DNA from 2 places in the Bacillus sp. BSL6 genome. Region 1 is predicted to be linked to the other one. Evidence: predicted binding sites of a transcription regulator. Region 1 holds the regulator's gene; the other holds the start of a gene.

Region 1 (4,221 bases):
TTTATTTATTAGCACTCAAGTCACCCGAGTGCTAACACACTTATAATAATAAATAATCTCAATTTCTTTTGCAAGTAAAAAAATCATAATTTTTTCGCAAATTACGCTATAAATTTTTCTATATAGAGTTCCTCTTCTTCTACCTTTACTATATGAATCGTTGTTTCCACTACTCGTATGTTACAATATGAAAGGACACCCTAAGTTGTTTTCGCTACACACACAACTTTCTCCTGTCTTCTATTATAATTTCAAATAAGGATTTACAAAAAAAACATAATTTAAGTAAGGTTTATATCGTAGGTAGCATATTTACATGTTATCCTACCTTATCTCATACACTAGAGTTAGAAAGGATGGTTAAACCATTTGAAAAAACAATATTGGTGGGTTATCGTTACATACATTTTAATGCAGTTATCATCAATTGCTGGATTACCACTTCTCCTGAAAACTGGGCTTTATGATAACAGGGGATTCACTAGGGAAGAGAAATTTCAACTCATAACTGGTCACTGGGCAATCATTAGCTTCTTTATTGCATTATGTATCGTACTTTGGTTACTTAGAACAGATATTCGCGACAGACATTTAGATACAAAGCGTTCTACTGTTCCAGCTACGATTGGTTGGATTTTTATCGGGTTCTTCTTAGCATTTTTCTCGCAAAGTATTGCTGGTATGATTGAAATGTATGTATTAGGTATTAAACCTGGATCTGAAAATACAGCGAGACTTATGGATATCGCAAGAACGACACCTTGGTTCCTTATCGTCATCTCTATAATAGGACCTATTTTGGAAGAAATCGTATTTAGAAAAATTTTATTTGGTACACTTTATAAGAAGTTTAACTTCTTTATTGCCGCTATCATTAGTTCCCTTGTATTTGCGGCGATTCATTTTGATTTTACTCACTTATTGGTATACACTGCTATGGGGCTCGTATTCGCCTTCTTATATGTAAAAACGAAGCGTATTATCGTTCCAATCGCAGCGCATGTTGCAATGAATACATTAGTTGCAATTGCTCAAGTTTTAGTGAGTAACGAACAAATTCAAGAAATGATTAAAGAAGCTGAAAAAATGCAAGGCTTTATCGGAGGATTTTTAGTATGAGAAACTCACCATTGTTCATGGCTGCATTGTACTTCCTTCTAGGATGTATCTTTACACGCTTCGCCATTACGAACGTAACAGATACAATTTGGAATATATGGACAATACTATTTGCAGTTATGGCAACGATTGATTTTAATTTGGCACTTCGCCTTATCTTAGTTAAATTCACAAAGAAAAAACAATAATAAAACGCAGAGGTCGCTTCCTCTGCGTTTTATTGTGGATAATTCTTCAAAAAGTAAACTAATGTTTGTAACTCTACTGCTAAATCAATATGATGAATTCTTATATTGTCTGACACATTTAATCGTGCTGGTGTGAAATTCAAAATACCATGCACGTTTGTTTCTGCCAATCTATCAGCTACAGATTGTGCTACTGTAGCGGGTACTGTTAATATTGCCACTTGTATATCAGATGATAAACGTTCTTCTAATTCATCTAAGTGATATACAGGAATGCCTCCGATTTCTGTTCCAACTTTCTCTTCACTAATATCAAACGCCATTTCAATTTTTGTATTATTGTTTTTCGTGAAATTATAATGTAAGAAAGCGGTCCCTAAATTACCTACTCCAATAAGCGCTACACGTGTTATATCATCTTGGTCGAGTGTTTCACGGAAAAATGATAATAAATAATTTACGTTATATCCATATCCTTTTTTCCCTAATGCTCCAAAGTATGAGAAATCTCTTCGAATCGTTGCGGAATCAACCTTTACCGCTTCACTTAATTCGGCTGATGAAACACGTTGCTTACCAGACAAAGATAAGTTTTGGATAAATCGATAGTATAGAGGCAATCTCTTAGCAGTGGCTTGTGGAATTTTCTGCTGCTCCATATAACCTCTCCTCTCTTCCTATCTTTATTCATATGCTTTAATCAAATACAGAAGTTTAGCACTTATTAAATTCCTTGTATAATAGAAAGAAGAAGTATTCTCTCTGTATTTTAAACTATACACTATTTTTAGTATGATTGAGAAATATAAACATGGCAAAGTTAAGAAATTATTTGAGGTGAAAACATTGATTTTATTACAAGTAAACGCGCTTTCGAAATTATACGGTGCAGAAACGATTCTTTCAAATATAAAATTAGAAGTTCAAACGAAAGATCGTATCGCATTAGTCGGACGAAATGGCGCTGGAAAATCTACATTATTAAAAATAATAGCGGGTGAGCTATCTCATGATGGTGGAGAAATTATAAAACCGAAAGATGTCTCAATTGGATATTTAGCTCAAAATACCGGTTTAGAAACATCTTTAACAATTTGGGATGAAATGCTAACCGTCTTTACACACTTGCAGCAAATGGAGATAAAACTTCGAAGGCTAGAGCAAGAGATGGGAAAAGAAGAAAACTTTTCAAACGAGGCTACATATGAAAGATTATTAGCTGATTATGACCAATTACAATTAGATTATAAAGATCAAGGTGGCTATCAGTACGAAGCAGATATCCGTTCGATTTTAAGTGGTCTTGGCTTCCCAGTTGAAACGCACCAGACGACGATTTCGACATTAAGCGGTGGACAAAAAACACGATTAGCTCTCGGTAAATTATTATTAACAAAACCAGACTTACTTATTTTGGACGAGCCTACAAACCATTTAGACATAGAAACATTAACATGGCTTGAACAATATTTACAAGGTTATCCTGGGGCAATACTAATCGTTTCCCATGACCGTTATTTCTTAGATAAACTTGTTACACAAGTATATGAAATTTCGAATAAAGAAAGTAGACGATTTGTTGGTAACTACAGTAAATATTTAGACTTAAAATCAGCACTATACGAGCAAGAAATGAAACGTTATGAAAAACAACAAGATGAGATTGCTAAGCTAGAGGACTTCGTTCAAAAAAATATAGCTCGTGCATCTACGACAAAACGTGCGCAAAGCCGCCGTAAACAATTAGACCGTATGGAATTATTAACAAGACCATTAGGGGATTCTAAGTCAGCTTCCTTCCACTTCGATATTGAAAAACAAAGTGGAAATGATGTTTTACAAGTAAAGGACGCAACTATCGGCTATGATAAGGATCCAATTATTGAACATGTAACAATGCGCTTAACTCGCGGAGATAGTGTTGCTTTAGTTGGTCCAAATGGAATTGGGAAATCCACATTATTAAAATCCATTGTGAATAAGTTACCACTATTACATGGTGAGGTTTCTTTCGGATCTAATGTCTCTGTTGGTTATTATGATCAGGAACAAGCTAATTTAACATCTTCTAAGCGAGTTTTAAATGAGCTATGGGATGAATATCCACTGCAACCTGAAAAAGAAATTCGCACGATATTAGGTAACTTCTTATTCACAGGAGATGATGTATTAAAGCCAGTATCTTCTCTTAGCGGTGGACAAAAAGCTCGTTTAGCTCTTGCCAAACTTATGATGCAAAAATCGAATTTATTAATTCTCGATGAGCCTACAAACCATCTTGATTTAAATAGTAAAGAGATTTTGGAGAATGCTTTAATTGATTATCCTGGTACCCTTCTCTTTGTATCTCATGACCGCTACTTTATTAATCGTGTAACGACGACCGTTGTTGAGTTATCAACAGAAGGTGCACAGGAATATTTAGGGGACTACGATTACTACGTTGAAAAGAAAAATGAGATGATTGAACGTGCTGAATTTGAACAACAAGAACAGCAAGAAAATCAGGCACCTGTTCAAAAAACTGTAGCTCCAGAAAAATTAAATTATCTCGAAGAAAAAGAGCGCAAAAAGTTGGAGCGTCAACGTACTCGAAAAATCGAAGAACTAGAACAAAATATTGTACAATTTGAAGAAGAAATTGCTACGTTAGAAGATCAACTTTGCTTACCAGAAATATATGCAGATTATGAAAAGGCTAGTGAAATTACAACGAAAAAGCAAACACTACAAGAACAACTTGATGCTTGTATGGCAGAATGGGAAGAATTGCATTTATAAGAGTATAAATAAGAAGGATGTCTCATCAGTCGGGATTTTTGACGATGAGACATCCTTCTTATCTTCTAGCCATGGTCAACCTCTATTGCATAAACGATTCGACACGAGGTATCGATTTGCCGACAAGGTTTGA
Region 2 (4,221 bases), on a different contig from region 1:
TAATACAGTTGATATTTCTGCCTTATCAAAGCCTTCCCTACTATTAATGATGCTCCTTATGTTTATTGGCGCTGGTAGTGCTTCAACTGGCGGTGGGATTAAGTTGACAACATTTTTAATCATGTTTTTTGGGGTATTTAAATTTTTACAAGAACAAGATGATATTGTCGTGTTTAAAAAATCCATTAAAGATACTCTCATTGTCAAATCATTGACCATCGCTATTATTTCTATTTCATTTATTTTTTTTGCTATTTTAATTTTAAGTATTACTGAGCGTGTTCCTCTATTGATGAGTGCTTTCGAAGTATTTTCAGCATTTGGGACTGTCGGTCTCAGTATGAATTTCACACCACACTTAACGATGATCGGAAAAGCTATTATTATCTTTATGATGTTCTTTGGGAAGATGGGACCTTTAACATTGGCTTTTTCATTTGCACGTAAAAAGAACCGAAAAATAAAATATCCGAATGAAGACATTTTAACAGGTTGACAACCGTATAAATTATCCATATAATGAGAGTACAATAGCATATCTCCAAAGGGGAGTAGCGTCCAAGAATATTTCTTGGAAACAAAGTCGTCATTACGTAGAACTTAGTTCTTCCGGCTTTGTTGGCATTTTCATTACATATGTCTAGCAAGACCTTTGCCTATTAACGGCAGAGGTCTTTTTTGCATTCATTACCAAATTCTTCCAAAGTTAATAGGCAGGAGTATGGGGAAACTAAATAGTGGGGAAATTCTTCACTTATTTAGTACTTATAGAAATGAGAGGAGAATGTACATGGATGTATCATTATTATTGGAGTATGGTTGGGTATTACTCATCCTAATTGCACTAGAGGGGATTTTAGCTGCTGATAACGCGCTTGTTCTTGCAATTATGGTAAAACATTTACCAGAAGAAAAACGTAAAAAAGCATTATTTTACGGATTAGCGGGAGCATTTGTTTTCCGATTCGGATCGTTATTTATGATTTCGTTCCTAGTCGATGTATGGCAAGTGCAAGCAATCGGTGCCATTTACCTTATGTTTATCGCTAGTAATCACTTATTTAAAACGTATGTTAAAAAGAATACAGATGAAGAAACAGAAGAAAAAGAAGCAAAGAAAAAACAAGAGAACTTTTGGTGGACTGTATTTAAAGTTGAAGTTGCAGATATCGCCTTCGCAGTTGATTCTATTTTAGCTGCTGTTGCATTAGCAATGACTTTACCAAAAACAGGATTAGGTACAATTGGTAGTCTTGATACTGGACAATTCGTTGTTATCTTTGTAGGTGGACTTATCGGATTAATCATTATGCGATTTGCAGCAACTGCTTTCGTACAAATCTTAAAACGTAAACCAGGACTTGAAACTGCAGCATTCTTAATTGTAGGTTGGGTTGGTGTGAAACTAGCAGTTTATACGTTGGCACACCCTGCATTAAATGTAATTCCACATTCATTCCCAGAATCTACACCATGGAAGCTTACATTCTGGATTGTATTAGTTGGAATCGCAGCTGGTGGTTGGTTCTTCTCGAAAGAAGTAGAAACAAAAGTCGAAAAGAATTTAGACGAAAAAGCGCTGTAATTACAGCGCTTTTTCTTTTTTCCTTGTCCCCTCTCTATGTCCAGAAAAAATTCTATTATACTATTTTTTGTAAGCGTTTTCTCGGTGTATGTATGTCCTTTTTGTGAAACATTGCACAAACTTATTGAAACTATGACAGAATCCATGTACTTTATTCATATAAGAAGTATTTATAGATGATGTACTAAAGGAGCGTATTACTCATGCTAGAACAAGGATTGAATTATGTTGTCAAACTGGCTAAGAGCAAAAAACAAATGTTAGATACAAACCCGATGCAATATTTCATTCGTGCCGCACTTGCGGGTATTTATATCGGTTTTATTATTGTACTATGTTTTAAATTAGGTAACTTTTTTCACATTGCAGATTCACCAGCAACTTATTTAGCTGCTTCTATGTTTTTCGGAATTGCTCTCGTACTTATTATATATGGTGGTGCTGAATTGTTTACTGGAAACACAATGTACTTCACTGTAGCAACTTTAAGAAAAGAAACAACAATTGCTGATACACTTCGTAACTGGTTTGCTTGTTATGCAGGCAATTTAGCTGGCGCTTTATTCTTTGCCTTACTATTTTATGCCACTGGAATTTTCGAAACAATTGATCACGGTCATTTCATGAATAAAGTCGTTGAGGGAAAAATGAATACACCTACAATGCAACTATTCTTTAAAGCAATTTTATGTAACTGGCTTGTATGTCTTGCTTGTTTCTTACCTTCTCAAGTTAAAGGTGATACAGCAAAAATTATGATGATGATGATGCTCGTTTTCACATTCTTCTTATCTGGTTACGAGCATAGCATCGCAAACTTATCACTGTTTGCTTTATCTTTGGTTTCACCGCATCCTGAGACAATTTCTTTTGCAGGTGCTATTCATAACTTAATTCCAGTTACAATCGGTAACATTATTGGTGGGTCTGTATTTGTCGGTATGGTATACCATTACTTAACAAAGAAAGTACCTGACGTGAAACAAGAAGAAACTGAATTAGGAGCAGCTCAACAAGAAGAAATCATTCCGTTGCAAGCGCATATGAAACATTAAAAACTCCAAAGTTTTACTTTGGAGTTTTTAGCTCCCCACATATTTAACAACAAGATTAGGGTTAATCTCTCCTTCTTCCTTTCCCTTATTCATTCTCTGTTTCATCTTATGCATACCGATGACATCATTCGTATGAAAGTGTATTTCATTGACGTATAAACCCTCTTTACAAAAAGCCTCTACAAAATCTAATCCACTTTTTTCTCCCCATCCCATATTGAAATCAAGGGAAAGAACATTCACCTCATAATCTCGTACCATTTGCAAAGCACATTCTACTGTAGTTGCGAGCACGTAACCATACGGACAACTTCTTTGATCATCCATATATACATTCATTTTCTATCCCCTCTCTATTTTGCATACGTGACCAACATGTAACATATTGCCCCAAGACTAATAAAAGGACCAAACGGTATTTGAGTCCTCATTTTCATACGTTTTAATACGAGGCCAGCTCCAAAGAAACAGAGACTAAAGCAAGATGCTAAAAATAAAACGATAAAAATCCCTTTCAGTCCCACTATAAATCCAAGTAACGAAAGTAATTTTATATCCCCTCCCCCAAGCCCTTCTGGATATATCTTTTGCATGCAGTATAACAAAATGAATATAACGCAACTACCAACTATACTATCTATCCAAGTGACTAACGGTATAAAAGCACATTCTAAAATGAGTAAACAAGCAAACCAAGCTAAAATACGATTTGGAATTAACATATATATGTAATCTGTAACTGAAATAATAAGAAGTAACGAAAAAAGTGATAAAACGATAATAAGCTCTCGTTCCACCCCAATCATATATACAGTAAGAAGACATATCATTCCAGTTACAAGTTCAAATACTACGTACAAAATTGAAATTTTCCTCTTACAATTCGTACAACGCCCTCTTTGCATACAAAAAGAAATGATTGGAATCAATTCTTTTGGCTTTAGCACATACTTACAATAATGACAATATGAACGCGGGGTTATGATAGACTCCCCTAGCGGAACTCTCATCGCAATTACCATAAAAAAAGAACCAAACACCATCCCTGCTAACAATGCATATACATAAGTGAACATCCCTTCCTCTCCTTTCCAGAAGAACATAGCAAAAAAAGGAGAGAACTTCTACTTCATATTATCTCTATTCTATTAAAAAAGCAGGCCATTTTCTGGCCTGCTTTCCCCTATTTTATACGATGAAATATACTGCTTTTAATGGTCCATGTACTCCGACAACAAGATTCATTTCTATATCTGCCGAGTTACTAGGTCCTGTAATAAAGTTAATACAAGATGCCACTGTCTCGCCATTTTCTACACGCTTGTTCATATCCTCAACTGCTTGTGTAATACGAGGTACAAGTGTTTCACGTGGAATAATAGCAAAGTATACAGTCGGTAAAAAGTGTAAAGAACGGCCTTGGCCTTTATGACTTTGTACAACGATCGTACCAGATTCGGCTAAAGTATAATCACTAAATGCAATTCCAATATTCGCTCTTTCCGCGATACGCATATTCTCTTCTTTTTTCTCAGGATCCCATACGTTCACTTCAACATTTTGCTTTGGAAGTTCTTCTTT

Evidence for each region. The regulator Rex, encoded in region 1, represses fermentation and respiration genes when NADH is low (regulators of the CRP and FNR family bind a similar motif). The targets are predictions, from matches to a motif close to TTGTGAAATATTTCACAA.
Region 2: RCJ96_RS08295 (formate/nitrite transporter family protein) is a predicted target of Rex. The motif match lies at 1,687-1,704, and genes of this name have one in related genera.

Annotation. Positions count from the first base shown of each region.
Region 1 covers NZ_JAVGCW010000019.1:8,329-12,549, forward strand. Annotated here, with positions in the region: gene RCJ96_RS27040 (CPBP family intramembrane glutamic endopeptidase) at 370-1,119, shown strand; gene RCJ96_RS27045 (YdiK family protein) at 1,116-1,307, shown strand; gene RCJ96_RS27050 (redox-sensing transcriptional repressor Rex) at 1,337-1,966, opposite strand; gene RCJ96_RS27055 (ABC-F family ATP-binding cassette domain-containing protein) at 2,154-4,088, shown strand.
Region 2 covers NZ_JAVGCW010000002.1:396,630-400,850, forward strand. Annotated here, with positions in the region: gene RCJ96_RS08285 (TrkH family potassium uptake protein) at 1-496, shown strand, start outside; yybP-ykoY riboswitch at 535-700, shown strand; gene RCJ96_RS08290 (TerC family protein) at 791-1,585, shown strand; gene RCJ96_RS08295 (formate/nitrite transporter family protein) at 1,789-2,640, shown strand; gene RCJ96_RS08300 (cyclic-phosphate processing receiver domain-containing protein) at 2,668-2,979, opposite strand; gene RCJ96_RS08305 (prepilin peptidase) at 2,994-3,716, opposite strand; gene RCJ96_RS08310 (LutC/YkgG family protein) at 3,829-4,221, opposite strand, start outside.